2 regions of the Qipengyuania sp. BR81-2 genome follow, and region 2 is predicted to be linked to the other one. Evidence: predicted binding sites of a transcription regulator. Region 2 holds the regulator's gene; the other holds the start of a gene.
What was found. The regulator LexA, encoded in region 2, represses DNA repair genes until DNA is damaged. The targets are predictions, from matches to a motif close to GTTCCNCNCTTGTTCT.

Region 1 (15,947 bases), 190 kb from region 2:
GAGTGCGAGCCCGAGGACCTTCCACGCGGATTTCTTCTTATCTGCAACCGCTTCGGCCATTCCCTAGCGTCCTTCCTTTGAGACGTATTTTTTGCGACACTAGCCGCCGGAGAGAGAAAGGAACAGGCGCGATGGAAGGTTCCTCCACGCTGCTCGAAGGACGCCGGCCTACCGATGGCATGCTGGCGCTCGCACAGGATATTGCGGACAACAAGACGCGCGACGGCCTGGGCCAGACCGTGGTGCCCGCGCATGTCTATACCGACCCTGAATATTTCGCGCGTGAGAAGAGCGCGATCTATGACCGTTTGCCGCAGATCCTCTGCCCAAGCGCGCTCCTCCCCGACCCGGGAATGGCGGTTCCACACGATGCGACCGGAAGTCCGCTGCTGATCACACGCGATGCCGACGGCAAGGCGCATGTTTTCCTCAACGTCTGCCGTCACCGCGGCACTCGGCTCGTCGAAGGCAATGAGGTCAGCTGCACCAAGAAGCTGGTGTGCCCCTATCACGCATGGACCTACTCGGTGGACGGGCGGCTGCTCGCCCTTCCCCGCCCAGATACTTTCCCCGATCTCGACAAGGGATCGATGGGACTGGTTGAACTCCCATCGATGGAAACGGGCGGTGTCATTTGGTTCAGCCCGAAGGAAGAAACCGCCGACTTCACCTTTGCGAAGAAAGTCGGCGAGGATTTCGACGCACTCGGCATGGGCGAGCATTTCCTGTTCCGTCGCAAGACCCACGAGGTTGCGGGCAACTGGAAGCTCATCATGGATGCCTTTCTCGAAAGCTACCATGTCACGCGCCTGCACGCGCAAACCATCGGCCCTTTCTTCAAGGACGGGGTAACTAGCGGCGACATGATCGGCCCGCATGCCCGTAGCGCGGTCGGGCGGTTGGAGGAGATGGAAGGCGTCGACCTGACCGACATGACGCAAATGCGCCGCGTCGTGACCTTCGCTTACCAGTTGATGCCCGGCGCGCTGGTCATTCCAAGTCCCGATTACATCAATCTAATGGTGATGATGCCGCAGGCTCACGACCGTACGCTAGTCGAGGACTTCATGCTCATCCCCGAACCGCCCGCCAACGACAAGGCGCGCGATCACTGGGAGCGCAGTTGGGCTCTGCTCGACGGAGGCGTATTTGCCTCCGAGGACTTCCGGGCCGCCGAGTTGGGACAGCAAGGCCTTGCCACGGGCGCGGTGCCCGAACTCACGCTCGGCACGATGGAAGGCGGTATCCGCCGTTATCACGAGACCGTCGAGGAAGCCTTGCGCGCCGCCAATTGAGCGCCTAGCGGGCTTTGCATGTCCGACAACAGACTTCCCGAAACCGGCGACCGTATCGCCAAGCTGCTTGCGCGCGCAGGTGTCGCAAGCCGCCGCGAGGTCGAGCGCATGATCGCCGACGGTCGCGTGGCCATCGACGGCAAAATTCTCGATACACCCGCAGTGAAGCTCGAAAGCCTGCGCGGTGTGACCGTCGACGGCAAGCCGGTAGGCAAAGCCGAAGACACGCGCCTCTTCGCCTTTCACAAGCCCTCGGGCCTGATCACCGCCGAACGCGATCCCAAGGGGCGCCCGACGATCTATGCGGCGCTGCGTAATGCGCTGCCCAAGGATGCAGGCCGCGTGATGCCGGTCGGCCGCCTCGACTTCAACACCGAGGGCCTACTGCTGCTGACCAATGATGGCGAGATGAAGCGCGCGATGGAGCTGCCCTCCACCGGCGTCCCGCGCACGTACCGCGCGCGCGCATTCGGCGACATTACGCAAGCACAGCTCGACGAGCTGATCGAAGGCGTCGAGATCGACGGTGTGCGCTACGGCCAGATCGAGGCGAACCTCGAGCGCGGATCGGGCCGCAACCGCTGGATCGAAATGACCTTGCGCGAAGGCAAGAACCGCGAAGTACGCCGCGTGCTCGAACATCTCGGCATGGAAGTGAACCGCCTGCTGCGTATCGGCTACGGACCGTTCCACCTCGGCGACCTTCCCCGCGGACAGGCAGCCGAGATCAAGCGCGGCGATGTCGAAGCCTTCAAACGCGAACTCGCTCGCGGGGGCCGCCAGTGAGGATAATCGCCGGCGACTGGCGCGGTCGTAAGCTCGTCGCGCCGAAAGGTGATGCAACGCGCCCTACGGCCGACCGCACCCGCGAAACGCTCTTCAACATGCTCTCGAGCCGCCTCGGCAGCTTCGAAGGCCTCTCTGTACTAGACCTGTTCGCAGGATCGGGAGCGCTGGGTATCGAAGCTCTATCGCGCGGAGCGGCACACTGCCTATTCGTCGAGCAGGAGCCCGACGCCGTGAAGGCTATCAAGGCCAATATCTCCTCGCTCGATGCGCGTAGCCGAACGACCGTGCAGCAAGGCTCGGTCATGAGCCTGGGCCCGGCGAAGGCGCCTCACGACCTCATTTTCCTCGACCCGCCATACTATACCGGCGCTGCCAATGTGGCGCTCGACCGGATGACGCGACTCGGCTGGATCGGACCGGCGACTTGGATTGCGGTGGAAACGGCGAAGAACGAGGATGTCGAGATCAAGCGCCTCGAACTCGAGGCTGAACGCCGCGTCGGGAAAGCGAAAATCACGCTCCTGAAACTGGCCTCCGACGCGGCGCCAACCGGCGACTGAGATCAGCGACCCTCAGCTGGATAGCCAAAGAAAAGGGCGGAACCGCTCCTGCAGCCCCGCCCCTTTCCAAGCGTGAGCGCTTCGACAAAGCGCCCTACACATTCTGTCGGTTTTATTCCGGATCGGCGCTGTCAGCGTCGACTTCGACCGTATTCATGCTTTCGAACTCGGCCTGCGTGGCAGGAAGCGGCTCGTCGATCTCGCTTGCCGGACGACCCGGCCAATACTCCAGCGGACGCGTGCCGGTCTTGTTCGCTTCCCAGCTGTTGATGCAGCCGTCCTGCTGGTCTTCGGTGCAGACCGGCAGTTCGCCATCGCTGGCAGCGGCATAACCTGCAGGGGTAGTCTGCGTGATTTCGCTGCGAACGAAGCGCGGTGCGGGGGTCTCGGTCGAGACTTCGACTTGCGTTTCCGTCGTCGCCTCAGCCTGTGAATGGTGGTCGGCGGCTGCGGGTACTGCGGCGAAGGCTAGGGCGGCGCCGGCCAGATAAAGCGTTTTCATACAAGTATCTCCGTGTTCTGTTATGGCCCATCTACGCTGGAGCTTCCACGAAAGTTCCGGGCGCACCCGTGAGCGCAGGTCTTGTGCTGTAGCGCAACGTTCCCTAGCTGTTCCCTAACGCATGCCAGATTTTTCCAACTCGTCCGAAATCGCCAGAAATGACGCGATTCCGCCCTATGCGGAGCGTTTGAACACGCCCCAGCGCGAGGCGGTCCTTACCACGGAAGGACCCGTGCTGATGCTGGCAGGTGCCGGTACCGGCAAGACCGCTGCACTGACCGCACGCCTCGCACATCTCATCGCAACCCGCCGCGCCTGGCCGAGCGAAATCCTCTGCGTCACCTTCACCAACAAGGCTGCGCGCGAAATGAGAGACCGCGTCGGGCGTCATATCGGCGACGCGGTCGAGGGGATGCCATGGCTCGGCACCTTCCATTCGATCGGGGCACGCATGCTGCGCCGCCACGCCGAACTCGTCGGGCTGCAGAGCAATTACACGATTATCGACCCCGACGACCAGCTGCGTCTCCTGAAGCAGCTGATCCAGGAAAACGACCTTGATGAGAAACGCTGGCCCGCGCGGCAACTGGCGGGCCTGATAGACCGCTGGAAGAACCGCGGCCTCAATCCGGGCGATCTCGATGCGGTGGAGAACGAGGCCTACGCCAATGGCAAGGGCGCGCAGTTCTACAAGCTTTACCAGGACCGGCTGAAAGCGCTGAACGCCTGCGATTTCGGCGACCTGCTGCTGCACATGCTCAACATTTTCCGCCAGCACCACGATGTGCTTGCCCAGTACCAGCAGCGCTTCAAATACATCCTCGTGGACGAGTATCAGGACACCAACCAGGTCCAGTACCTGTGGCTGCGCCTGCTCGCCCAGACCCGCAAGAACATTTGCGTGGTCGGTGACGATGACCAGTCGATCTATTCATGGCGCGGCGCTGAAGTCGCCAATATCCTCAAATTCGAGAAAGATTTCCCGGGCGCTGCGGTCATCAAACTGGAGCAGAACTATCGCTCAACTCCGCAGATTCTCGCTGCCGCCTCGGGCCTGATCAATGCCAACAGCGAACGTCTCGGCAAGACCTTGTGGACCGAACTTCCGGCAGGCGAGAAGGTCCGCGTCGTGGGCGTTTGGGATGCGCCCGAGGAAGCGCGCCGCGTCGGAGAGGCTATCGAGCGCCTAGAAAGTGAAGGCGCACCTCTCGACGAGGTCGCAATCCTTGTCCGCGCCCAGTACCAGACGCGTGAATTCGAAGACCGCTTCATCCAGATCGGCCTCAATTACCGCATCGTAGGCGGTTTCCGTTTCTACGAGCGCGCTGAAATTCGCGATGCACTCGCTTATTTGCGTACTATCGCGCAACCAGCTGACGACCTCGCGTTCGAGCGTATTTATAACCAGCCCAAACGAGGTCTCGGCGCGAAGACGCTCGAGGCCATGCGCCGCCACGCCCGTCGCACCCAGATGCCTCTGGCCGCCGCGTCGCTAGACCTTGCCGACAGCGACGAGCTGCCCGCTCGCGCGCGCAACACGCTCGTCGGCTTGCTGGGCCAATTCGTGGCATGGCGCGAAATGGCTGAGAAAGTCACTCCCTCCGAGCTGCTTCGCACCGTCCTGACCGAGAGCGGTTACGAGGAAATGCTCAACAAGGATCGCAGCGCCGAGAGCGCGGGCCGTCTCGAAAACCTCACCGAGCTCGCCCGCGCGATGGAGGAATACGAGACGCTAACGGACTTCCTCGAGCACGTGAGCCTCGTCATGGACAACGACCGCCGCGATGATGGCGAGAAGGTCACGATCATGACCATGCACGCGGCAAAGGGTCTCGAATTCGACCATGTCTTCTTGCCCGGCTGGGAGGAAGGCGTCTTCCCCAGCCAGCGCGCCATCGACGAAGGTGGCCTCGCCAGCCTCGAGGAAGAACGCCGCCTGGCCTATGTTGCTATCACACGCGCCAAGCGTCGCTGCACCATCTATCACGCTGCGAACCGACGCATCTACGGGCAGTGGACCAGCTCGATCCCGAGCCGCTTTATCGAGGAACTGCCGGACGAACACGTCGAGAGCGAGACCACGATGAGCGGTGGTGCTTCGCTGTGGAGGGCCAACTGGACCGAGCAGGAAGATCCTTTCGCTCACGTATCGAGCGCAAGGCCTGACCGCAGCACCGCCCGCGGCCCCGGCTGGCAGCGCGCGCTGTCGACCGGATATGACAGTACGCCCAAGCGCCTCGCCGAACCGGGCAAGAGCGCGGCGAGCTTCGCCGCTAAGCCGCGCAGCGACATCGCCATTGGTGCGCGCGTCTTCCACGAGAAGTTCGGCTACGGCGTCGTAACCGATCAGGAGGGTAACAAGCTGGAAATCGAGTTTGAGAAGGCCGGTACCAAGCGGGTGCTGGACAGCTTCGTCAGCCTCGCAGGCGACTAGGCCGGCGCTTCGGTCTCGTCCGAGGCTTTCTTCCAGTACCGTTTCTCGAACGGCCTCATGAGCTCGCCGCCAACCCCTCGCGTGCCCTCGGCAATACCGGTCTCGCAATCGACGTAGGGCGCCGGATCGACATAGGTGCCGAACACCTTGTCCCAAAGCGTGACCGTATTCCCGTAATTGCTGCCCATCAGCGCTTCATCGCGAATGTGGTGGAGTCGATGCGCAGCAGGCGAGATCAGCACATTTCCGAAGATGCCGAGCGTCCAGGGCACGTCACAGTGGATGAAGAAGCCCCACCAGCTTCGGATGAAGCCCGCAGCACCGACCGCCCACTCTGGCACGCCAAGCAGCAGCAGAAGCCACACATCAACGCAAACGCTAAGGAGCTTGCTGAGCGGGTGCTTCCGCATGACCGTGAGCCAGTGCATTGCGGTATCCGCATGGTGTGTCGCGTGGATGGGCCAAAGAAGGGGCGTATGCTCCAGGCGGTGCCGCCAGTAGACGACAAAGTCGAAGATCAGGATCGCGATAAGCAGCGCGGCGATGTCGGGTATCGACGCCCAAACCCCGATCAACAGTTCCGGTGCTCCGACGGCAGAGGCGATGACGCCCTCCGGCACGACGAACAATGGTGCCAGTATGACGAGGTTTATTATTGTCAGGCCAAGATTGGTCGCGAACTCACCCCGGCAACGCGCAATTGCATCCCAGATGGCGCGTCTCTTCATGACCAGCGCGAGCAGACCAAACACCAGTCCGGTCATGGCAAGCGTGATCAGCGTCGAAAGCGCAGGTTCGGCGAACATTTCCATAGCACGCACGCTGGCATGCACATGGTTAGGGATTAGTTAAATCAGAGAGCGGAAACGTCGAGGAAGCCGGGGCGCGGACCGTTCCATTCGCCGGCGGCTATGGGCTCGTCATCCTCGCGGTCGCGGCGGCGCGAGCGCTGGGGTTTGTCATCTTTCGCCCTTGCAGGCTTTTCCTCGCGCTTCGCAGGCGCCTTTTTCGGCGCCTCGTCCTCTTCGCGCTTCTTGCCGCGCTTGGGCTTGCTTTCGGCCTCTTCCGCAGGTTTTTCGACGAGCTCGACGCGAACGTCCTTCTTGCCGAACACGGGGATCTCGCTGCCGGTCAGCTTCTCGACGTTCTCGATCGCCTCGGCATCTTCCTTCGCTACGAAAGTGAAGGCGCGGCCCTTGGCCCCTGCCCTGCCCGTACGACCGATGCGGTGTACGTAATCGTCGGGGTGCCAGGGCGTGTCGAAATTGAACACGTGGCTGACACCCTTGATGTCGAGGCCGCGAGCCGCGACGTCGGAAGCAACTAGGATGTTTACGTCGCCCGATTTGAATCGGTCGAGTTCCTTGATGCGGCTCGCCTGGTCCATGTCGCCATGGATCTCACCGCTCGCAAAACCGTGGCGCTGGAGGCTCTTGTTGAGCTCGCGCACGGTCGTCTTGCGATTGGCGAAGATGATCGCGGTTTCGACATGGTCGTTGCGCAGCAGCCAACGAAGCGTCTCGCGCTTCTGGCGGGTCTGGACGGGCACCTTGAACGCGGTGATGTCCTTATTGGTGGTCGCCGCGCGTGCCGTCTCAATCCGTTTGGGATTGCTCATGAATTTCTTCGCGAGCTTTTCGATCGGCGGCGGCATCGTGGCGGAGAACAGCATTGTCTGACGGTTCTCGGGCAGCTTGTCGCAGATGAACTCGATATCGGGAATGAAGCCCATGTCGAGCATGCGATCGGCCTCGTCGATGACGAGCAGTTCGCAACCGTTGAGCAGGATCTTGCCGCGCTCGAACAGGTCCATCAGGCGGCCCGGGGTCGCGATCAACACGTCGACGCCTTCGTTGAGCGCCTTGACCTGGTCACCCATCTGAACGCCGCCGATGAGCAGCGCCATCTTGAGATCGTGGTTCTTGCCGTACTTCTCGAAGTTCTCAGCGACCTGTGCAGCCAGTTCGCGGGTCGGCTCGAGGATGAGGCTGCGCGGCATTAGCGCACGGCGGCGACCGCTGGCCATCACGTCGATCATGGGCAGGACAAAGCTGGCGGTTTTGCCCGTTCCGGTCTGCGCAATACCGATGATGTCCTTCATCATCAGGATCGGCGGGATGGCCTGCGCCTGGATCGGAGTCGGCTCGGTATAGCCTGCCTCTTCGACGGCTTTCAGCAGGTCTTCGGATAGGCCGAGATCGGCAAAACTCATGCGGTTGTCGGACGCCCCAACGATAGTGGATATAAAAAAGGCCGCTCTCAGGCAGCCTTGACCGAAGCGCGCCCTTCGCCTTTTTGCCGGTTCAAGTCAAGGAAAAGCGCCCTATTCGGGACGCTCTGCCACCAATTCGCTGAAGCGGTCGATCTGGCATTTCGCGCCCGAGCGACTCATGATCCGGTCACGCTTCACGCACAGCTTACCGTCATCGCTCCGCTCGACATAGAACCCACGGTAGAAATCACGCGGGCTGCAACCCTTCTCGAGCCGCGCCACCATCATGCTGCGATCACGCATCAGCATTAGGAGATGATCGCCGCGATCCGAAACTCCGCGAATTCTTGCGCTGTCGAGGCACTTGCCGGCCTTGCGTTCCACAAGCTGTGCGGGCGGCTGCTGCGGACGGGTGGTCTCCGCCGTCAGGTTCTGGCGGGCAGGACCGGGCGCGCGTGCGGGAGAAATCCGCAGGATTACGCGGCGTTCGATCCTGACCTGATGGGACGTCGGCGGCGCGATGCCATCGAGGATGGGAGACCATGCCGGCGCATCGGCTGACAACGGCAAAGCGGAGACATTGCGTTCCGAAGGGCGCGACTGCTGGGCTACGTGCTCTTCTGCCGGTTCTCCAGTCGCCGACAAGCCGAGACCGCCAAGAGGCAGTATCAGCGCTATCGGCGCAATGAAAGCGGCAAGACTGGGCATGTCGGGTGCGAAAAGCTCCTCATGGCCGCGCGAAGGATGCACGCGACGTTCGCTTGTCGCCTATGCCCCCGCTCAATTGAATATCGGCTTAATTGGTTTGCGAGGTTTGGCAAGAGGTGGCCATTCGATGCCCGAGTGTGGCATGGGCGCAACCATGAGCGATATCGATGCCTTCGCAGAGGCTGCCCTGCAGCTCCTCGGCCCGCGTGGCTTTACGCGTGATGGAGACCTCGTGGAGCCTTGGCTTACCGACTGGCGCGGCCGCTACACCGGCAGGGCGATCGGCCTCGCCTCTCCTGCCTCCACGAGCGAAACCGCCGAATTGGTGAAGCTCTGTGCCCGTCATGGCATCCCGATCGTACCACAGGGCGGAAACAGCGGGATGTCGGGCGGCGCGACACCGGACGATACGGGTAAGGCAATTCTGCTCTCCCTGCGCCGCATGGACCGGATTCTATCGCTGGACCCCGACGCGATGCAGGCCACCTGCGAAGCGGGAGTTGTTCTGCAGACCCTTCACGAGGCTGCAGCAGAGCATCGCCTGCGCTTTCCGCTGACCCTTGGCGGCAAGGGATCGGCTACGATCGGCGGTCTGATTTCCACGAATGCGGGCGGTACGCAGGTCCTGCGACACGGGACGATGCGCGCGCAGGTCCTCGGTCTCGAGGCGGTGCTTGCAGACGGAAGCGTGCTCGACACCCTCACGCCACTTAAGAAGGACAATCGCGGGTTCGACCTCAAGCAGATGCTGATCGGCTCGGAGGGAACGCTAGGCGTGGTTACGGCGGCAACTCTCCGTCTACTTCCTGAAATCAGCGGAAGGACGGTGATCTGGGCGGGCCTGCCGTCGGTCCAGCAGGCGCGGCGATTGCTGCTTCATTTCGAACGTGCCGCCGGGAACAGCCTCGAAGGCTTCGAGGTCCTTCCAAAGCAATGCCTCAAGGCCGTGCTCGATTACTTGCCGGATGCCCGCGCGCCGCTTAGCGGCGATCATGAATGGCACGCGCTGATCGAGCTCGTGTCAGGCCCAGTGGGCAGCGATGACTTGTCCGACTTTGCGCAGGGCATTCTCGAAAGCGCCTTCGAGGACGGCTTGCTCGAAGACGCCACCATTGCCGCCAATGACAGCCAGGCCGAAGCGTTCTGGCTGTTGCGCGATCTCGATATCCCCCGCCGAACGCGCGATCGGCCCGGCCATGCAGCACGACATCTCGGTGCCCGTGAGCCGCATGGCGGATTTCGTGGCTGCCGCCCTGCCTGCGGTCGAACAGCGCTTCCCCGGCAGCAACGCGCTTGCATTCGGCCATCTTGGTGACGGCAATGTGCATTTCCACGTACTCGCGCCGCATGATGCGACGCCGGGTGAGTGGGAGGATGGCGAAGGCAAGCAAATCAGCGCCTTCGTTCACGACCTCGTCACCGAGTGGGGCGGATCGATCAGCGCTGAGCACGGGATCGGCCAGATGAAACGCGACGAATTGGGCCGTTTGGGCGACCCTGTTTCACTCGCGCTGATGCGAAGTGTGAAGCAGGCCCTCGACCCCCGGGGACTGTTCAACCCGGGCAAGCTCCTTCCGCTTGCGCAAACCGGCGTAAAACCCTAAAGCGCGCAGCTTCTGGCGTATGGGGTCGTCTGGGTCCTTCGCCTCACCCAATCCTGCTAATTTCTAAGATTTTCGGAGAGTATTCATGGCGAGCGCGCCGCAGCAGCCCCAACTGCCCCTGTTCTTCAACGACCTGATGCCGTTGAACAGCAACGATCACAAGAACTTCCGCACGCGCACTATGGACAGCGCGCCATGGCTTTCGAAGGCGCACGCCATCCCGCTGACGGTCGATGAATTCGTCCAGTCGCAGCGTCATTTCCCGATCGTGTTCTCGAGCGGCGAAAACCCGCTTCCGCTCGCCCTCATGGGCCTCAACGAAGGTGTGAATACCTTTGTCGACGATGCTGGCAAGGTGACCGAGCAGATCTACCTGCCAGCCTATATCCGCCGCTATCCCTTCATGCTCGCCAAGCTCTCGCAGGATGCGGACGAGCTTTCGCTGATGTTCGATCCGAGCAGCGGTGCAGTCGGCGAGTTCGACGAAGGCGAACGCCTGTTCGACGATGAAGGCAAGCCCACCGACGCCACCAATCGCGTTCTCGAGTTCTGCCAGCACTTCGAAGGCGCCGCGCAGCGTACGCAGGCTTTCCTGACCGAATTGAAGGACAACGACCTGCTGATGGCCGGCGAAGTCGCCATCCAGCGCGAAGGCGTTGAGCAGCCCTACATCTATCGTGGCTTCCAGATGGTCGACCAGGAAAAGCTGCGCGAGCTCAGCGACGAGAAGGTTCTCGAGTGGAACAAGAACGGCATCCTGATGCTGATCCACGCCCACATCTACTCGCTCGAACTGATGCGCACGATTTTCGCGCGCCAGACCAGCCAGGGCAAGGCTCCGCAGCCCGAAGCTGCAGCCTGATTTCTGCCGGCTTGGCCGGACAAGTTTGAGAAGTGGCAGGATCGCGCCTTTCCGGCCGATTCTGCCACTTTTTGCATGCTTGAAAGCAAGCCCCACTGACACCATCTAGATCATGCCGGCGGCGCTCCCCTCATGGCCTGCCGGCAGGATGCACGAAAGTGCATCTCCTCCCTGAACCTTGGCCACCTCGTGCAACTCGCACGGGGTGGTTTTTTCTTGGATTTCCCAACCTATTCCGCAGCCTGGGGCAACTGCTCGCCGCGACCGATCTCGGCCACTTCGCCAGCTAGCCTGCAAACAAGGCCCGACAACAGCTTGGCGATAGCAGGATGCCTCGCGCTCGGCGTCTCGAGGCGTGAATCGAGATAGGTGCTCCGGCACACCTCGATCTGCATCGCGTGTATCCCGCGAAGCGGCGCGCCGTGGCGATCGAGGACATAGCCACCCGAATAGGGGCGGTTGTGCGCGACCGCCCTGCCCTCGCCTCCTAGGTGATTGAGCGCACTGGCGATCAAACGCAGAATCGCAGCTTGCGCCGAACCTATCTCCGATCACGAATTCTGCGGTCCGCTCTTCGGGATGCCGGCGGCGTAGCGGAGGCATGGAATGCAGGTCGATAAGGAGCGCCGCTCCCCAATGGTCACGCAGCGCCTCCAGAGTACTACCCAAGGCTTGGTGATAGGGCCGGTGAACTGTCTCGATCCGCTCGTCGAGATCGGCCATTTCCAGCTTGTTTTTCCAGATCTCGCCAAGCCCGGGGAGCCGACGCGGCACGAGGCCAAGGCCACTTCGGGCCCGGCGGTTCGCAAGAGAGTGGCGCATGCGAACAGTCTTTTCCCCTGGACCATCGTCCAGTCCACATCGTCAGGCGCACGGTTAAGGTCGATGACCGCACGCGGCGTATTCGCCACCAGAAGGGAAGCACCCGTCTCCTCCGCTATATCGTGGGCGAGCCCGTCGACATGGCGATCTTCGAGGCGGATGAGGCAATTGGCATCGCGGAGGTTGGCGAGAATGTCGTCCGAGTAAGCCCGCCCGCCGTGAGGTGCGGCTATCAGCACCGGTACCGCCGGAGAATCGGTAACTGATAGGCTGAAACTCGAATTCGGCATGTTGCCCCAATCTCGTTGGAATAAGCCACGAATCGGCGCCTGAACGCCTGATTTCCCCTTGCTTCGCCAAGAATGCTGCCGCTTCAAATTCCCCGTGTCAAAGAAAGTGGTCTCGATTAGGGACATTGGTGAACGGAACGGAAGATTTGTTAAGCCATTTCAGCTATGGACGCCCGTATGAGTGAGCTGCACCAGAAAAGAATCCTGCTGGCCGAAGACGACGAGGCCATGCGCACCTACCTCGAGCGCGCGCTCGAAAATGCCGGTTATTCGGTCGACGCAGTCGATCGCGGTACAGCCGCCCTCCCGCTGCTTGAAGACGAGCGTTACGATCTCCTGCTTTCCGACATCGTGATGCCGGAAATGGATGGAATCGAGTTGGCTCAGCGCTGCAACGAGATCAGCCCGGCAACGAAAGTAATGTTCATCACCGGCTTTGCTGCAGTCACTCTCAAAGCGAGCCGCGAGCAGCCGAACGCCAAGGTTCTTTCGAAGCCGTTCCACCTTCGCGACCTCGTCCTGGAGGTCGAAAGGGTGCTCGAAGACAAGGTCAGCGCGCAGCTCTGACAATTCGGCAAGATTGCCTCTTGCGTCCGTTGGCGACCCTCGCTAATGGACGCCCTCCCCCGGCTGGGGGGCTCGTTGGTGAGGGCGTATAGCTCAGTGGTAGAGCACTATGTTGACATCGTAGGGGTCCCAAGTTCGAACCTTGGTACGCCCACCATCGAGGCCTTGAACTGCTGATCTGGACGCAAGTGCAGATACAAGCAAAGGCACACCACACCGGAAATTATCGAGTATCGCTTCAGCTAGCTGGAAAGGCCCGCACAGGCAGTTCTCAGGCTGCCCAGCGCTAACCTTCACCGCTTTTTCTGTGCTGAAGCTCGCGGACCACCAGAGGTCTTGCAGGCTGATACATTTTGGCGCGAGGTGACGGGATCAATTCAAGGATCTTCACCCCTGCTGTATTGTTCAAGCCAACCTGCAACTCCGGCCGCAAGTCTGTCATTAGTCTCTTGACCGGCTCGACTACGCGTGAGCGCACTCTTATCGACGCATAGTTGGCTCACGGTGCGTGACGCTCTCGAGCGCGAACTTGGCAGGCTGCACGGAGTTCTCCCGAATCTCCCTCGGGCACAAAAAAGCCGGCCGCAAATGAATGCGACCGGCTTCTAAACTTGTAAGACGCTTAGACGCTTACGGGATCGTCATCATCGTCGAGAGCGAAGATGATGCCAGCGATCACTGCTGCAGCAGCGAGAATAGCGATGATCGTTGCGCTACCACCAGCTTCCGAAGTCTCTTCAGCAGGCTGCGAGCTGCGCTCTGCGTCGGCAGCGGTAGCGACAACCGGAGTTGCGGCCATTGCTACCGCGGCAATCGGGAGCATAAACTTTTTCATTTTCTTGCTTCTCCTAGTTTGACCAGTCCGTACGGCGGCCTTGCGTTCAAATTCTTTGGCGACCTAACCGAGGTCTCTTTAAAATTCAAGCCCCTAATCTGTGGCCGGGCGGGCGTTACCGCCATTACGAAGTCTCAGGCAAAGCATTGAAACCTCAAAACTTCCAAAACCAAGTACTCTGATTCAACTATATCTAAGCACGTAGAACCTTATGGTTCCAAATATCTCACTCCTCATCCATCAAAGAAGCGATCCAGTTAAGTCCGAAGGTTGCACTGCTCGGGGCGCCCAACGCAACACGTATTCCTATCTAGGCGTGCACTCTGCGGTGAAGAGTTGCAAAAATACGTCTTATCGACTTCAGCGCAGGGCGATCGGCGAAATGTCGCCCCGCAGCGTGGATTGGCCAGTCCAAGCGCGCCCGGTGACCGCAATTTCCAGAAAATCGCAATCCGAAGGCAGGCCTTCAACTCCGAGAGATACTGAGCTGGCACCGAACGCCTGCTCTGCGACCGGCTCCCTGGAATCGGCGCACTGCAAGGACAGCCTCACATCTTCAGAAGCGGTCCGCGGTGAAAGGCTGTGTGTCAGGTTCAGCGAAAACGGGACAGGCGGGCTTCTTACAATTCGCCTTGCAATGACCCCTCCCTGGCCCGCGCGAGCATATACCTCGAGGTCATCGGAACCGAGGCTCGGCTGTGCCCGGAAATCCGCGTCGTCGACAAACCACCAGTCGAAAGGTGGGTTATCGGACGACCAAGAGAGCGTCCGTTCGCGAGGTGCAGCTTCTTCAGGCTCGGAAATCTGTTCGTAAAGCTGGTATGCTGATTGCAGTTCGCCCGCGCCAGCAAGTCTTTCGATCAGCTTCCTGTCCTGATCTGGATCGAAGCGCTTCAAGGAGCGCAAGCGGTAGAGGCTTTGCACTGCCGCAGGATCGTTCAACGCAAAGTTGATAAATTTTTGATGCCATGGGGAAGATCCGTCCAGCACCTTTGCGAATTCTTCGACCGCGTCTTCTTCTGCAAAAACGGTCATCAAGACCCTGAAAAGCTCGTTCGATCGCGACGGACGGACCCTCAAAATGCGATCGAGCGACCTGATTACTCCGACGAATTCCTCCGCTTCGACATGCTTCTGGAGAACAAGTGCCTGAAGGGTCGGGTCGCGTCGATCCAGTCGCGATGCAGCCTCTACGATGCTCGCAGAGTTCTCTTCTTCCTGCTGCGCGAGAGCCAGGATTGCATGAGCCTGCGGAGACAGGGGCTCCAACCGATGCGACGCTCGCGCCCACGATTCTGCCTGCGTAGCAGCGGACTTGGGCGTAGACTGCGCTGAGACTGCCGTAGCAAACGCAGCCGACGCAAGGTTGGTATGTGCCAGCCCGTTCGCAGGGAAAAGCGTCAGCGCGATGTCCGGCGCTCTCTTCGTTAGCGCTATGCCAGCCGCCTGCATCGCCAAGACCACCGCCAGGACAAGGCAAACAAGCGCGATTGATATCGATCGGAGTGAGAATGGAAACTTCATAGCTTCGTCGGGTGATCAGGCCTTTTCAAGCTTCTCGTCGCTGCCATACCCATATCCATATCCATATCCATAGCCATAGCCGTAGCCATAGGCCGAATTCTTCTGGCTGACCTTGGTCACGATGGCACCGAAAACCTGTGCTCCGGATCGCTTGAGCCTGCCCAGAGCATTCTCAATGCCACGCACCTTGATACGATCGGATTCGATCACATAGACCACGCCATCCACCGAACGGGACATTTCAACGGCATCAGCGAGAGCCAGCATGGGAGCTCCGTCGATGAGCACTTGATCGTACAGGGTGCCAGCATTTCTCACAATCTGGCCGAACCTGTCACTTGCCAAAAGCTCGACCGGATTCGGCGGGGTCCGTCCCATGGGAAGGAAATCAAAGCCGAAATCTTCCATCGGGATGATCTGGGACTGCAGATCACTCTCCGGGTTCGTGAGGAGCGATACCAGCCCGCCCTTATCATGGCCGTGAAGATCAAGCGTATCGCGTAGCTTCGAATTGCGCAGGTCCGCATCGATCAGCAGAGTCCGCTTGCCGAGCTGTGCGAAGCTAGTGGCAATGCCGACCGACGACATGCTCTTGCCTTCGGAGGGAACCGACGAAGTCAGCATCAGGTGCTTCGGCGCGCCCATCGGTGTGAGCAGGCTCATATTGGTCCTGACCGTGGTGAATGCTTCGCTGATCTCGGACGACCGTTCGGTGATCCGGTCGATGATCTCGCCTTCTTCGTTGCGGGGGATGGCGCCAAGTAGCGGCACCCCGAGACGCCTGCGAACATCTTCCGGATCCTGGAGCGTCTGGCTCAGGGTGACGCGAAGATAGACAAGCGCAGCCGCGAGACCTGCGCCGCAAAGCAACGCGACGAGCAGGTTTGTTACCAGCGACGGCGCATAGGGGTCTTCCGGGACTTCGGAGAGGTCGATGATCTGG
Region 2 (15,947 bases):
GCCTTCTGGTCGCCGCCAGCGGTGTCCCCGTGGCGAAGCACGGCAACCGTGCCGCGAGTAGCAAATCGGGCGCTGCAGACACGCTCGAAGCGCTTGGCCTCGATATGGAAGCAGCCGGAAGAACCGCCGAGAAGACCTTGGCGGAACTGGGGATTTGCTTCCTCTTCGCCAAGAACCATCATCCGGCCATGGGCCGCATCCAGCCCATTCGCCAGAAGCTTGGAGTGCGGACAATCTTCAACTTGATGGGGCCCTTGTCGAACCCGGCTGGCGTCAAGCGCCAGCTGATCGGAATCGCGCGCCCCGCCTATGTTCCGATCTACGCTGCCGCCAAAGCGAAACTCGGAACGGAACGCACTTTTATCGCCTCGGGTGACGAGGGACTCGACGAATTGAGTCTGGCAGGCGGAAACGAGTTCGCTGACGTCGCCGGCAATGATTTCGAGATGCGCCGGATCAATGCCGTTCAGGCAAACCTGCCTCACGCGCCTGTCGAAGCAATTCGCGGAGGCGACCCAGAACACAATGCCAAGGCGTTGGAAGCACTCCTACTCGGCGCACCAGGGCCCTATCGTGACGCTGTGCTCTTCAATGCCTCGGCGACGCTCATTGTGGCTGGCAAGACCGACGACTGGACCGAAGGTGCCGAAATGGCCGCCGAAGCGATAGATTCCGGCCGCGCAAAGCAGCTTCTCGCCGACTGGATCGCCCTCGCCCGATGAACAAGCTCGAACAAATCTGCGCAACCAAGCGAGATGAAGTCGCTGCACGCAAGGCGGAGCGCAGCCTTGACGAGCTCGACAGTATCGCCCGCGAGCAATCCGCGCCGCGCGGTTTCCAGAAGCGTCTCGCTGCGGCTCAGGACAGTGGCTTCGGCCTCATCGCCGAGATCAAGAAAGCTTCCCCGTCGAAAGGCCTCATCCGCGCCGACTTCCGGCCCGCTGAACACGCTCGTGCCTATGCGGCAGGCGGCGCAGCTTGCCTCTCTGTCCTGACAGACGCACCATATTTCCAAGGGCATGAAGACTACTTGGTAGAAGCACGGACGGCTTCTGATCTCCCCGTTTTGCGCAAGGACTTCATGGTCGATCCCTGGCAGGTCGCCGAGGCACGCGCACTCGGCGCCGATGCTATCCTGATCATCGTGGCTGCCCTCGAAAACAGCCTGATGGGTGAGATCGAAAGCGCAGCAATCGAACGCGGCATGGATGTCCTTGTGGAGGTTCACGACGCCGAGGAGCTCGAACGCGCTGCTGCGTTGACGTCACGCCTTCTCGGGGTAAACAATCGCAATCTCAAGACCTTCGAGACCGACCTTGCGACCACGGAGAAACTTTCCGCGCTCGCGCCAGCGGACGCATTGCTGGTCGGCGAGAGCGGAATAATCACTCACGAAGACTGCCAGCGGCTCTCCCGCTCCGGTGTACGGAGCTTTCTCGTCGGCGAGAGCCTGATGCGGCAAACTGACGTCGAGGCAGCCACCAGAACGCTGCTTCAGGGTCAGGGAAACTGACATGAGCCGCCTGACCCATCTCGACAAGCATGGCGCGGCCCGCATGGTCGATGTGGGAGGAAAGGCGCAAACGGCGCGTAGGGCCGTGGCAGAGGGCCGCATTAGGATGACGGCGGAGGCGCTAGAGGCAATCATGTCCGGAGAGACCGCGAAAGGCGATGCACTCGCTACAGCACGCATTGCGGGCATCATGGCTGCCAAGAAGGCTGGCGAGCTCATTCCTTTGTGCCATCCTCTAGGACTGGAAAGCGTCACCCTCGAATTCGACCGCGAGATCGGACGCTATACGCGTTACCGCAAGTGCCGCCCTGACCGGGAGAACCGGCGTGGAGATGGAAGCGATGACCGCTGCCAGCGTTGCGCTACTTACGCTTTACGACATGGGGAAGGCGCTCGACAAAGCGATGGTGATCGACGGCGTACGTCTCCTTGAAAAGCAAGGCGGCAAGTCCGGAAACTGGCGAGCAGAGGACTGAAACGGGAACGCCTGTTCTCCACATAACATGCTCCAGAATGGCGGGATTGCTTGACTTGCGAAAATTGGTTGCCTAATTGTTCCACATTCGTTCACAGGTTTGTGAACAGGATAAATGTGTAACGAATTGGGGAGTGACCCGATGCTGACTGCCAAGCAGCACGAATTGATCTGCTTCATCCAGGAACGTCTGGAAGAGACAGGCATCTCGCCCTCTTTCGAGGAAATGAAGGATGCTCTCGACCTCAAGAGCAAGTCGGGGGTCCATCGCCTGATCTCTGCGCTCGAGGAACGCGGTTTCATCCGCCGCCTGCCCAATCGGGCGCGCGCGCTGGAAATCATCAAGCTGCCCGAAGATTCGGTCACCAGCCCCTCCAAGCCGACCGCGCCTGCGAATGACGCCGTAGTCGCAGTGCATTCCGCGAAGGCAGTCGCGCCCGAACCGGCGAATGACATCATAGAGGTCCCGCTGCACGGCCGGATCGCCGCAGGCGCTCCGATCGAAGCGATCGAAGGACAGTCGAGCATGCCCGTCCCTGCCGCCCTCCTCGGCCCGGGCGATCACTATGCGCTCGAAGTCTCGGGCGATTCCATGATCGAAGCCGGCATCTTCGACGGCGACTTCGCTCTCGTGAAGCGCGCGGAAACTGCGCGCGATGGCGAGATCGTCGTTGCATTGGTCGATAACGAGGAAGCGACGCTGAAGTACCTGCGCAAGGAAGGTGCGATGGTCCGCCTCGATCCGGCGAACGGCGCTTACGAACCTCAGGTCTATGAGGCCGGCCGAGTGAAGGTTCAGGGCAAGCTTGCCGGGCTGCTGCGCCGCTATCACTGATACCCGGGCGGAGGAGTCCAGAGATTCCGAAAGGGCGCTCAAGCCGATGGGCGCCCTTCTTCTTTGCCTAATCAAATTCGGGCGGGTCCCACCAACCGTGCGCACCCTGCCCATGCGCTACCCGGTCGATCCGCTCATCCTTTAGGTGGATCGAAAGACCTCCATTCTCTGCAAGAAATCGGCCATCGGCCTTCAACCATTTCGGGGCGCAACTGCGCGGTAGCCAGCGATCGGCGATCACGATGTCGGCCTTCTCGCAAGCTGCTGCCAGTTGCCGCTCATCGATGCGGTTCTTGGTGCGAGCCACCATGAGATGCCAGGTGCGACCGCCCTTCACTATCGGTAGGCTGCAGAAGTCCGCGCTGCAGCGCGCCCCTTTCCATTGCGACACGAGCATGGGAACTGCCTCGGTTCCTGCCAGTTCGACGATGTTCTCCCGTGCGTATGATCCCGCTGTGTCTCGCAGGACGTAGACCATCCCTTCACTATCGACCAATCCAATGTCGCGACCATCCCGGGTCACGAGGATATCGGGCGTCGGGGTCGCCATCAGCATCGCCACGCCGACAAGGACCGGGAGGAAACCAAGCAGTCTTGCTCGCCCCCGCCAAAGCGCGAGCCAGAGGCTGCCCGCGAGGAACACAAGCACTGTGCCGAGCCCGATGTGCGGCACGAGTTTGACTGCTCCGGGTTGTCCGGCGGTTACGCGTGCGATCCACAGGAGAAGATCGAGCGATTGACCAGCCAGCCACCAGAACGGAGCACCTGCGCCGACGAGGTCGAATAGCAGCGCGACAGCGATCAGTGGCATCGACATGAATGTGACGAGTGGGATGGCAATGACATTGGCGAACGCCCCGTAGAGGCCCGCCCGGTGGAAATGGAACAGGACGATCGGGGTCAGCGCCAGCTCTATGACCACACCGGTCACGAACAGCATGAGCACGCGCCGCGCCAGCCAGCGGCCGCGCCCCTCTTCCCTCGGAGCAAGGAAGCCCTTCACCGGCTGCGAATTATGCAGTGCGACGATGGCGATGACTGCGGCAAAGCTCATCTGGAAACTCGGCCCGACGAGGGATTCGGGCCAGAGGAAGAGGACAGTAGCCGCCGCGACCGCCACCATGCGCAGGGATAAGGGCTCGCGCCCCAAAGCTAGTGCCACAAGCACGAGAAGCGCTCCGATGCAGCTTCTCACGGTCGGCACCTGGGCACCCGTAAGCAAGGTATAGGCGATCCCGGCCAGAGCAGCGATCGCTGCTGCGACGAGCGGCAGGCGTACGCGCAGAGTGAGCCAGGGCCACAAGGCGAGTAGCTTCGATGCGAGGAAATACGCCGCAGCGATGACGGCGCTCACGTGAAGGCCGCTGATCGAAAGCAGGTGGGTCAGACCCGCATCCCGCATGGCGACCTCGTCCTCCATCGAGATCGAACCGCGATCTCCGCTCGCGAAAGCCGCAGCTATCGTGCCCGACGCTCCGCCGAGCTGGTCTCTCACATGCGCCGAAAGCCAGCGCTGCACTTGCGCGATCGTGCCCTCCCCGCCCGGCGCTTCCTCGACCAAGCGAATAGTCCCCACCAGCGAGCCCGTAGCAGCGAAACCCTTGAACCAGGCTGCCCTTGCGAAATCATAGGCCCCGGGAAGGAGCGGTGCCGATGGGGGCATTAGGCGCGCTCTCGCTTCGATCCTTGCGCCTTCGCGCAGGAAATCCCGATCCTTATCGAGCGGCACGTTGACCCGGACACGCATGGCCCGCCCGTTCTCGGCATCGCGCGTAGCGAGCACGAGACGAATTCTTCCTTCTGCCGGCTGCTCCTCGCGTTCCAGAATCCTCGCATCGAGCACCATCACCGATGGTCGCGCCACTGGCTCCGCACCGACAGTCTCGGATCGCGCCCAGACCAGCACGAGGCCTAGGACGAATGCGACCCCGAAAGCCGTTCCTGCGAGAAGCAACTCCGCCCTGTCTTCGCGCTGCCGCCAGAGTGATTGCGCTGCCAGTGAAAGGACAAGTCCTCCGACGATTGCCAGTATCCACTGCCACTGGGCCCCAAGCACGAACCAGCTGCCCACTCCGCAGGCTAGGGCCACCACAAGCCAGGGACCACGGTCGAAGCCGGAAGCGCCAAGAAACCCCTCGATCCGGCTCGCGAATCTGGACAATAGGGCGCGCATGCGCCAAGGGCGCTGCACTGCAGCATCGGCGGTATCATCCGCATCGCCGAACGGAACCAGCGGCGTCCCCTGCGTCGCCATGTAAACTGTTGAAAGGATTGACGAGGGAATGGCAAGCGAAACCGGCAAACAGGTCGTCACGCGGTTCGCACCCTCGCCCACGGGTTTCCTCCACATCGGAGGTGCGCGTACGGCGCTGTTCAACTGGCTCTATGCCCGCCACCACGGCGGCAAGGCACTGCTGCGTATTGAAGATACCGACCGCAAGCGCAGCACCCAGGAAGCCATCGACAAGATCATCGAAGGTCTCGACTGGCTGGGCCTCGACTTCGACGAGCCTCCGGTGTTCCAATCCGACCGCGCGGCTCGCCATGCAGAGGTGGCAAACCAGCTTCTCGAAGCCGGCCACGCCTACAAATGTTTCGCGACGCCAGAAGAACTCGAGGAAATGCGCGCCGAGCAGCGCGCGAACAAACAGCCCATGCGCTACGATCGCCGTTGGCGCGATCGCGACGAGAGTGAAGCACCTGCCGGTGCCCCCTATGTGATCCGCCTCAAGGTTCCCACCGAAGGCGAAACCGTCATCGAAGACGAGGTCCAGGGCAAGGTCACCGTCAAGAACGCGGAAATCGACGATTACGTCCTGCTTCGCGCCGATGGCACGCCGACATACATGCTCGCCGTGGTCGTCGACGACCACGATATGGGCGTCACTCACATCATCCGCGGCGACGACCATCTCAATAACGCATTCCGCCAGCTTCCCGTCATCCGCGCGATGAATGAGATCGAGGGAAGCTGGCCCGATCCTATCTACGCGCACGTACCGCTGATCCACGGATCGGACGGAGCCAAGCTTTCCAAGCGCCATGGAGCGGTCGGCGTTGAAGCTTATCGCGACGAGGAAGGCGTGCTTCCCGAAGCGCTGTTCAATTACCTTCTGCGCCTTGGCTGGGGCCATGGCGATCGCGAGGAAATCACGCGGGAAGAGGCGATCCAACTGTTCGATCTCGATGGTGTCGGAAAAAGCCCCTCGCGTTTCGACATCAAGAAGCTCCAGAACCTGAACGGCCACTACATTCGCGAGGCCGACGATGCCCGGCTTGCCGCGCTGGTCGCCGCGAAGCTCGGTCCCGACGCGGACGAGGCGCTCCTGACCGAGGCGATGCCCGTGCTCAAGACGCGCGCGCGCAGCATCAACGAACTGGCTGATGGCGCAGCGTTTCTTTTCCAGAAGCGCCCCCTCGAAATGACCGAGAAAGCCGCCGGCCTCCTCGACGACGAAGCCCGAGACAGGCTTAGCGGTTTGTCTAAGGTTCTTGCCGAGGAAAATGACTGGACAATCGAGGCTCTCGAAGCCACTACGAAATCGTATGCCGAACAGCTCGAACTGGGCCTCGGCAAGCTGGCGCAACCCATGCGGGCCGCGCTGACGGGCACCACCACATCGCCCGGAATTTTCGACGTACTGGTCCTGCTGGGCAAGGAAGAGTCACTCGCGCGTATCGACGCGCAGGCTTCCCCGCAGGCAAGGAATAAGACGGACCAAGGAGACACGCGTGGCCGACAAGCAGGCAACTCTCAACATCGGCGATCAGGCCCAGGACTTCCCCGTTCTCGAGGGAAGCGTCGGACCCGACGTTATCGACATTCGCAAGCTTTACGGCACGACCGGCAAGTTCACCTACGATCCGGGCTACAAGTCGACGGCCAGCTGCGAAAGCGCGCTGACCTATATCGATGGCGAAGAAGGCGTACTGCTCCACCGCGGCTACCCGATCGGCCAGCTGGCCGAGCATTCAAGCTTCATGGAAGTAGCTTACCTGCTGCTCAACGGCGAGCTGCCGAGCCAGGAAGAACTGACTGAATTCGACTACACGATCACGCGCCACACTATGGTGCATGACCAGCTCCGTCAGTTTTATCAGGGCTTCCGCCGCGATGCTCACCCCATGGCCATCATGTGCGGTGTCGTCGGCGCGCTCTCGGCGTTCTATCACGACAGCACCGACATCTCGGATCCCGAGCACCGCAAGATCTCGAGCCACCGCCTGATCGCCAAGATGCCGACCATTGCTGCGATGGCTTACAAGTATGCAGTCGGTCAGCCCTTCCTGCAGCCGAAGAACGACCTCAGCTACACTGGCAACTTCCTGCGCATGACCTTCGGTGTCCCGGCCGAGGAATATGAAGTGCACCCCGCCATCGAGAAGGCGATGGACCGCATCTTCATCCTTCACGCCGACCACGAGCAGAACGCATCGACCTCGACCGTCCGCCTGGCTGGTTCGTCGGGTGCGAACCCCTTCGCATGTATCGCAGCGGGCATCGCCTGCCTGTGGGGCCCGGCGCATGGCGGCGCCAACGAAGCGGCGCTCAACATGCTGCAGGAAATCGGTTCGCCCGATCGCATCCCGCACTACATTGAGCGTGCGAAGGACAAGAACGACCCGTTCCGCCTGATGGGCTTCGGTCACCGCGTCTACAAGAACTACGACCCGCGTGCGACCGTGATGCAGCAGACGCTGCGCGAAGTCTTCGAAGCGCTGAACGTAAACGACCCGGTCTTCGAGACCGCTCTCCAGCTGGAAGAGCTCGCTCTCAACGACGACTACTTCAAGGAAAAGAAGCTTTTCCCGAACGTCGACTTCTACTCGGGCATCATCCTGAACTCGATCGGCTTCCCGACCACGATGTTCACTGCGCTCTTCGCCCTTGCCCGCACCGTGGGCTGGGTTGCTCAGTGGAACGAGATGATCTCGGATCCCGGCCAGGTCATCGGCCGCCCGCGCCAGCTCTACACTGGTCCGACCGAACGCGACTACGTTCCGATCGGCCAGCGCTGATAGCGAAACGTATAAAACGGATCAGGGGCGCTTCGGCGCCCCTTTTTCGTATCAGCGTTCTTCGGTGCCGCCGTTTTCGTCGACCGGTACCGAAAGGGTGAAACGCGCACCCTGCCCCGGCGCACTTTCGACTGTCAGGTCCCCGCCCATGGCGCGCGCAATCCGGCGCGAGATGTAGAGGCCGAGGCCCGACCCGCCGTCGCCGTGCTTGCCGAGGCGTTCGAACTTCTCGAACACTTTCTTCTGCTGTTCATCGTCGAGGCCGTGGCCCTGGTCGGCGACTGTCACAAGGGCGCGGCTACCGATCCGGTCCAGCCTGACCCAGACCCGACTCTCCTCAGGAGAATAGCGGATGGCGTTACCGATCAGGTTGAGGAGAACCTGCAGGACACGGCGGAATTCGGCCGTTGCTGGCTGGCTCTCGCCGTCGACCGGCGGCTCCAGCTTGATCTTCTTTTCGGCAGCCCTCACGCCGAGTATACCGCATGCCCTGCGCGCAACATCGGCAAGATCGATACGATCAGGTGCAGTCGTGAAGTCCTCTGCCTCGACCACTTCGAGGTCCGACAGGTCGTCGATGAGCGCCAGCAAATGCTGCCCCGCGCTCGCGATGTCGCCTGCGTAATCGGCGTATTCGTCTGCCAGCGGACCTGCGAGCTTGGTCCTGATCGTTTCGGCATTCGCGATAATGCGATTGATCGGCTGACGCAGGACCGGTGTAAGTTCGCGGCCAAGCGACGGGGTCCTGCCTCCGCCGGCATTCTCGATTGCGGCAAGCGGTTGTGCCGCGCTCAGGTAGAGCACGAATCCGGCGCTACCGGGTTCCGGCTTGCCAAGCGGTTCGAGGTGGGCCGTCCAACGACGGCGTGAACCCGCGATGGTGCATTCGGCCCCATCGAGCAGGCGCCAGTTCATGGGCTGTTCGTGCGCAATACCGGGCAGGTCCACGAAATCGGTCCAGGGCTTGCCAATGTCCGCACGAACTGCATCGGCCAGGTCGGTCAGATCCTCTGCATCGGTTTCGATAGACAGGATCCGCTGCTGCGGATCGAGATGCGCCGAACATTCGGCGAGATGCCGATCGATCTCGGCCCTGCGCCGATGGACATCCTCCTCGGTCTGGACAGGCGCGTCTTCGACCTTCCAGCTGGAAATCGAGATATCGGCACCCTCGCTTTCGCCCTTCAGGGGAGCGATTTCGGCCCATGCCGTGATCCTGTCATCGCCCGCGACTGCCCGAAACTGCCTAGCCAGCCTCAAGCCGTACTCGCGCGATTTAGTCACCAGGGCGAGCAGTTCAGGGATTGCGAGCGTCTTGCCCACTCCCCCCACAAGCCTCGTTCAGCGCGGCGAGTTCGCCTTCCACCTCGATGACGCGGTCTTCGCCGTCGGTCCGGGCGCGGGAAAAGCTCTGGACGGATGCGCTCATCGCTTCGCCCCCGGGTTACCGGCCGACGATAGCAGGTCCCTCGCCTCGCGCTGGCTCATTTCCGCAAGACCGGCGATGGGCGCGCCTCCGGGATGGAGCATGAGCAGGAGCTCGTCGACCTGTCCTGCCTCCATGCCTGCAGCCCTAAGGCTCAGCGCCAAACGAACGGCCTGCTTGCCATGACTTGCGAGAACCGCGAGATCACGGGACAGCGAGGATAGTGCGGCAAGCGCCGAGAAGAACAGGCCGCAGCCTGCATCTTCGATGACCAGCGCGGCCTTTGCACGATCACCGAGCGCGGAAACAAGTCGCGCGAAGAGCGCAAGACGCCCTGCACTCTCGTCATAGGTCGACCGCAAGCGGGTTTCTGCACGCGAAACTGCGTCCGATTGACCGTCACCACAGTAGTCCCGCCACGCAAGAAGCGTGCGATGGAAAAGGTCGCCCGTCAGTTCACCGAGAGGAAGCTCCATACGGCGCTGAGCCTGGGCATATCGGGCCTGGGCGGCAAGCGCAGCCATGGCTCCGGAAGAAATCCAGCCATCCGCATCGGCAATCATGCGCTGCATGAGCCCGGAAAGCACGGGATCGAGACCCAGCTGGCCCTCCAGACGCTCGGTCAGCTGCCATTCGATGGCCAGGGCATGGCAATGGAGAAGCAAGTCCGGGAAGGTTTGCAGGTGCTCGCGCAGCGCTTCCCCGTGACGCTCCACGAAGGCATCGCGGCCACTTTCGCCGGTCGCTTCGGCCTGCGCCCTGAGAATTTGACGAGCGAGATCGGCCACCATCCCGCGGACACGGGCAACGATCTCGTCGCTAAAAAGAGAGTGGTCGGGGGCCGACAGCAGGTGCCCGAGAATAGGCTCGATACCCGCCAGCGTCGCATCGGCGCGCGCCAACGCTTCGCGCAGCCCGCTTGCGCCCTTGCTTTCGGCGTTATCCATGGGTGGTAGCCCGTCCATCGTGCGCGTGTAGCACCCACATGGTTAAGCCGCCGTTATTTATCCTGAAAGGGCGCGAAATACCTGCTGACGAGCACAATAAGGGCAAGAACTGCCGAGACTTCCAGCGAAATCCCGCCGAAAGCCGCCCCTGCGAGCAGGAGGCACAGCAGTATGCGATCGCCGAAAGTCGAATGCCATTTCTCGCTCCCGAACTTCTCCGAGAGGCGAAGCAGGCCGATCAACGTGATCGGTACGAAACCGCGGAGCAGCCCGTATTCCTCGGGCGAACCAAGGTAGAGCAGGAACACGATGACCGGATCGAGGCCCAAGTCGAGGACTCGGTGCAAAAGGCTGGGCTTTGCCTCTGGTTTTCCCAGCTGTGCGACCCTTTCGACGACCCGTCCCATGCGCGCGAAAAGCGCCGATGCGGAAGCAAACGCCAGCCCTAGAGCCGGTGCAAAATAGCCTCCTAAACCGACCGCCATAAGCGCGAATAGTCCGGCAGCGATGGTCGCACTCCGCTCTGCTCCCCTCCCCACGACGTCGCGAGCGAGCCTTGCACCGGCATATTCGGCGACTGCCAGCCCCGGGGCGGCGAAGGAAACTGGCTCGCGCTGGGCATCGATCCATTTCTTTTCGCGGGCTGCGAGGGCGGAAGGATCGGGATCGATGTGCCATTCCTGGTCTTCGATCAACGCGCGATCGAGCGGCACTACCCGTGTCCCGGTCTGCAGCGCCAGACGCATCAGGGCTGATGGTGCATCGACGTCATCGGGCAGGTTACCCAATGTCTTGATCAACTTGCCCGGGATCAGCATCACACCGCTCCAAGCAAACTCGAGGTCAATCCGCTCGTAGCCAAGCGGAACCGCGATATCGGCCGGCATGGCCAGCACGCCCTGCCGTTTGAGGTTTGCCTCCGCGGCATCGAAGTCGGGCAGGACACCCGACGCCATGACCAGCAATTCATCTTCTTCGCCTACGAGCGAGAAAAGGCGAGCAGGCTCACGGACGTGAACGAACTTGATCCCGGCATCCTGGGCCCTGCGCTGCAACTCGATGACTTCGCGCTCGACGCTGTCGACGAAACAGGCGATTTGCGTGCACCCCATCTTCAGGGCGAGATCGAGCTGCCGCTCGACGACCATCGCTCCCGCATAGGTACGGAAAGCGGGTCGCACCAATCCTCCCTCGGGATTTCTCTCGAGCGTCGACAGCAATGCGATGCGCAAACGGAATACTCCCTCGGGTCCGATAGCGGTCATAGAGATGCAGTGGCCCTGCTGCCAAGCCGTGTTATCGGCGCTTTGCCCGATTGCCGGCATCGCTCGCACAACCCGCCGCAAAACACCCTTGCGGCAACCCTATGGTTAATCGGGGCTTTATGACACGAGCGAATGTGGTAAATCGCAGGCATGAACAAGCGCTCGCACATCTCGGTCGTCGAAGGGCAACAGGCCCCCGGCGAAGACCCCGTCGAAAACGCCGAGGTTTCCACCCAGCCCTTGGATACGGAGACCGAGGAGCTTTCCGAAGACGAGTTCGTCGAAGAGGCAGAATGGTACGAGGAGGTTACGCCCCGACGCCATCGCGGCTGGGTTGTGCCGACCATTGCGATCATCGTGATCCTGGGCTGGACCGGATTTTTCGGCTGGACCAATCAAACGGAGATGCTTGCCGGCGCTGGCCCGCAGCAATGGATCGACTGGATTACTTCCTGGGCTGTGCCAGTATTGCTCGTAGTGGGTTTGTGGATCTTGGCTACTCGCAATTCCGCTCATGAAGCCAAACGCTTCGGCGACGTAGCTCGCACCCTTTCTGAAGAGTCGCAGAACCTCGAGAACCGCCTCGCCGTGGTGAACCGCGAGCTCAGTCTTGCTCGCGAATTCCTCGGCAGCCAGACCCGTGATCTCGAGTATCTCGGGCGCAGCGCCACCGAGCGAATTGCCGAGAACGCAGACCGGTTGCAGGAGCTGATCAGGGGCAATGGCGAACAGGTCGATGCGATTGCGAGCGTGAGCCAGACTGCCCTCGAGAACATGAGCAGCCTTCGGGACGACCTGCCCGTGATCGCGAGCTCGGCAAAGGATGTCACCAACCGGATCGGTAGCGCCGGACGCGAGGCAAAGGAACAGGTCGATGCCCTCGTCGACAGCTTTGCCCTGCTCGAGGAGCATGGCGAACGCAGCGAGCAGCGCATCGCTGCAGTACGTGGCAGTGTCGATACGGCCATGACCGCATTCAGCGAGCAGGCTGGGGATCTCGAAAAACTTGCCAAACAGCGCTTTGCCACGCTGAGAGAAGAAAGCGCTGCGTTCCGCGAGGAGCTGCAGGGTCAGGAAATCGAAGCGCTAGCCGCCCTGAATGCTCGCTCGATAACGCTTCGAAGCGAAATCGCCGAAGTTCACAAGCAGGCCAGTGCCGACGAGGAGCTTGCCCTTGCTACCATGCGCGAGCGGATCGGTACCCTTCGAAACGAAGCCATGGAGATCGCCCGCTCTGTCCGCGAAGGCGAGGATGCCGCCATGGGCGCCTGGTCGACTCAGATCGACGGAATGCGCACGCGACTTACCGAAGCCGTCGACGAGATCAGGCAGATCGACGAGGCAGCACTCGAAGCGGCAAACGCCAAGCTTGCCGCGCTCCACGAGGAAGCTGCTCGCGTCGATCAGAGGATTACCGAGCGCAACCGGCTGTTCGAGAACGAAACCCAGCAACGCACGGACAAGATGACCGAGGCGCAGGACGCCATGCTGGCGAAGCTTCAGGAAAAGCTGGCCATTCTCGACGAGGCTATCGCGGAGCGCCGTGAAGCCCAGATTGCCCAGATCGCAGCGCTCACAGAGGAAGGCGAAGCTCTGGGCGAGCGCATTGGCGCGCTCGGCGAGACCTTCTCCAACATCGCGGCACACGGGCACCAGGCGCGTGAAGCCGTTGCTGGCGGCATCGATGCGCTTGATGCGCAGCTTCGCGAGAGCCGCGAAGCGCTCGAGGGCACCGACCAAGATATCGCCCGCCTTACCGATTCAAGCGTCCGCCTGCTCGAACTGATCCAGGCGAGCGCGAAGCACAGCAAGGATGATTTGCCGGTGGCGATGGAAGCCTCGGAGAGCCGCCTTGCAGAAATCGAACGGCGCGCGGGAGACGTCCGCGAACTTCTCGAGCAGGCCCGTAAGACGGGCGACGCGCTAACTGAAGGCATGGGATCGATCGAAGAGCGCACCCGGCTTGCGATGGAAGGCTTCGATACCTTCCAGTCGAACTTCGGCGAAACCGCGAGCGCGCAGATCAACAGCGTCGAGAGACTGCGTGCCGGTCTCGTGGAGCTCTCGCATGAGAGCACCCAGCTTGCTGCGCACGTCCAGGGCGAACTGCGCGATGCCATCAGCCAGCTGGAAGACAAGGCCCGCGCATCGCTTGCAGCGATCGAGCAGGAACAGGCGCACCGTATCGCCCAGATTTCCGACAAGATCGGTGAAGAGAGCATCACAGCGGTCGAGAAGGCACTCACCGACAAGACGCAGGATGCGATCGCCCAGCTGGACGAGGCACGCCAGCGCTCGAACGAAGCCGCCAAGGCCATGACGCAGCAGCTTCGTGACCAACTCGGCAGGCTCAACGATCTCACGACCAATCTCGAATCCCGCATTGCCCATGCCCGTGACAAGGCGACGGACAATGTGGATGGCGATTTCGCCCGCCGTGTGGCGCTCATTACCGAGAGCCTGAACTCGAGCTCGATCGATATTGCGAAAGCGCTCTCCAGCGAGGTGACCGACACCGCATGGGCCAGCTATCTGCGCGGCGATCGGGGTATCTTCACGCGCCGAGCGGTGCGCCTCATCGACAATAGCGAAGCAAGGGATATCGCCGAGCTATACGACGCCGACGCCGACTTCCGCGAACACGTGAACCGGTACATTCACGACTTCGAGGCCATGCTCCGCACCCTGCTCTCCACACGCGACGGCAACGCGGTAAGCGTGACGCTGCTGTCGAGCGATATGGGCAAGCTTTACGTGGTGCTGGCACAGGCCTTGGAGCGATTGCGCCAGTAACGGATCAGTTCGGGTCCGGGCCGATGAACATCAGGTCGTCCGGCGTGATCCATCCATACTCGTAATTCAGCACGTAGAGCGTGCACAGGATCGTCGCGAGCACCGTCGCCCGCATCGCGACGCGCTTGGGCTGGAAATTTGCCGGAGCACTGTCGGCTTGGCCGGGGACCTTGGCGATCCCTGCCTCGTCATGCGTTTGCACGCCGAATGGCAGCATGATGAAGGCGCTGACCACCCAGAACAGGATGTAGATCGCGACGATCGACGTCCATTCCATCGGAAGGGATATGCTCATGGCTGCAGCCTCGAAGGCAGTAGCACACGCACTTGCGGGCGTTTGCCGGACCAGCGCTGAGCCGCTCTGCGTGCGGCTAGGCGAGCTGCCTCGTGTACAGCCTGAGCCGAGCGTCCGTCCTTGCCCTTGAGCCGTTTGATTGCGGTCGCGATGTCCTGCCGGGCCTCGGCCAGAAAATCTTCGTAATCCTCGTCCAGCGGAAGACCGAGGCTGTCGATCAGCGGGTTGAGCTGGTCATCCAGCGCAACGATCACGACACCTTCGTTCATGATCCGGCGACGCATGACGATGCTGTCGCCATCTGCCGGAGCGATTATGTCTCCGTCCAGAACAAGCCGGCCTGCCCTTACCTCTGCAATCTTGCCCGGGGCGCCGGGCGCAAGCCGCACGATATCTCCGTTCTGCTGAACGACCGCATCGGGAATCGCGTTCGCGATGCCAAGGCGCGCCTGTTCCTGCATGTGACGCATCTCGCCATGGACAGGAACGAGGATGTCCGGGCGCAGCCAGCTATAAAGCGCCTCCAGTTCGGGCCTGCCGGGATGCCCAGAAACGTGGATCATGCTCTGGCGGTCGGTGACCATGGTCACACCCTTGGCAGCAAGGCGGTTCTGCACTGCGCCGATCGAAAGTTCGTTCCCCGGAATCTGGCGGCTGGAGAACAGCACCACGTCGCCGGGGACCAATTCGAGCGGATGATTGTCTTCCGAAATGCGCGACAGCGCCGCGCGGGGCTCACCCTGCCCGCCTGTGGCGAGAATGAGCACTTCACCGCGAGGCAAGCCCATCGCGGTATCGAAATCGACCGGCTCCGGGAAATCGGTGAGATAGCCGTTCTCCTGCGCCACATCGATGATCCGGTCGAGCGAACGCCCCGCAACACAGACCTGCCTGCCCGTTTCGCGGGCCACCTCGCCCAGCGTATGCAGGCGAGCGACGTTGCTGGCGAAGGTGGTGACGAGAACACGCTTGCCGGAATGCCGCTGGACCTCTTCCAGCAATCCCTTGAAGACGGCACCCTCCGAGCCGCTCGGAGATGGATTGAAGACATTGGTGCTGTCGCAGACGAGCGCCAGGATGCCTTCGTCGCCGATCTCGGTGAGCTCTTTCTCGGTCGTCGGCTCTCCGATGATGGGATCCTCGTCGAGCTTCCAGTCCCCGGTATGGAAGATGCGCCCGTGCGGCGTGTCGATCAGCAGGGCGTTGCCTTCGGCAATCGAGTGCGCGAGCGGGATATAGGTTATGTCGAACGGCCCCACGCTGAACTTGCCGTGGTCCTCCTCGATGATGTGGACCTCGATCTCTCCCTCGAGATCGGCTTCCTCAAGCTTGCGTCGCACGAGTTCAGCGGTGAATGGCGTCGCATAGATCGGGACGCC

Region 1: ACZ1G8_RS12340 (ATP-dependent helicase) is a predicted target of LexA. The motif match lies at 3,245-3,260, and genes of this name have one in related genera.

Annotation. Positions count from the first base shown of each region.
Region 1 covers NZ_CM146344.1:2,434,199-2,450,145, reverse strand. Annotated here, with positions in the region: gene ACZ1G8_RS12365 (AmpG family muropeptide MFS transporter) at 1-60, opposite strand, end outside; gene ACZ1G8_RS12360 (aromatic ring-hydroxylating oxygenase subunit alpha) at 132-1,295, shown strand; gene ACZ1G8_RS12355 (pseudouridine synthase) at 1,314-2,081, shown strand; gene rsmD (16S rRNA (guanine(966)-N(2))-methyltransferase RsmD) at 2,078-2,644, shown strand; gene ACZ1G8_RS12345 (hypothetical protein) at 2,757-3,146, opposite strand; gene ACZ1G8_RS12340 (ATP-dependent helicase) at 3,268-5,580, shown strand; gene ACZ1G8_RS12335 (sterol desaturase family protein) at 5,577-6,392, opposite strand; gene ACZ1G8_RS12330 (DEAD/DEAH box helicase) at 6,434-7,792, opposite strand; gene ACZ1G8_RS12325 (hypothetical protein) at 7,904-8,500, opposite strand; partial or broken gene ACZ1G8_RS12320 (FAD-binding oxidoreductase) at 8,478-10,104, shown strand; gene ACZ1G8_RS12315 (SapC family protein) at 10,190-10,966, shown strand; gene ACZ1G8_RS12310 (N-formylglutamate amidohydrolase) at 11,197-11,481, opposite strand; partial or broken gene ACZ1G8_RS12305 (N-formylglutamate amidohydrolase) at 11,552-11,788, opposite strand; partial or broken gene ACZ1G8_RS12300 (N-formylglutamate amidohydrolase) at 11,821-12,078, opposite strand; gene cpdR (cell cycle two-component system response regulator CpdR) at 12,256-12,645, shown strand; tRNA gene ACZ1G8_RS12290 (tRNA-Val) at 12,728-12,802, shown strand; gene ACZ1G8_RS12285 (hypothetical protein) at 13,268-13,480, opposite strand; gene ACZ1G8_RS12280 (hypothetical protein) at 13,841-15,004, opposite strand; gene ACZ1G8_RS12275 (GumC family protein) at 15,020-15,947, opposite strand, start outside.
Region 2 covers NZ_CM146344.1:2,625,795-2,641,741, forward strand. Annotated here, with positions in the region: gene trpD (anthranilate phosphoribosyltransferase) at 1-722, shown strand, start outside; gene trpC (indole-3-glycerol phosphate synthase TrpC) at 719-1,513, shown strand; partial or broken gene moaC (cyclic pyranopterin monophosphate synthase MoaC) at 1,515-1,989, shown strand; gene lexA (transcriptional repressor LexA) at 2,131-2,823, shown strand; gene ACZ1G8_RS13300 (ComEC/Rec2 family competence protein) at 2,891-5,077, opposite strand; partial or broken gene gltX (glutamate--tRNA ligase) at 5,106-6,518, shown strand; gene ACZ1G8_RS13310 (citrate synthase) at 6,556-7,842, shown strand; gene ACZ1G8_RS13315 (sensor histidine kinase) at 7,894-9,165, opposite strand; gene ACZ1G8_RS13320 (hypothetical protein) at 9,140-9,271, opposite strand; gene ACZ1G8_RS13325 (hypothetical protein) at 9,268-10,215, opposite strand; gene ACZ1G8_RS13330 (hypothetical protein) at 10,269-11,480, opposite strand; gene ACZ1G8_RS13335 (coiled-coil domain-containing protein) at 11,631-14,273, shown strand; gene ACZ1G8_RS13340 (DUF1467 family protein) at 14,278-14,550, opposite strand; gene ACZ1G8_RS13345 (ribonuclease J) at 14,565-15,947, opposite strand, start outside.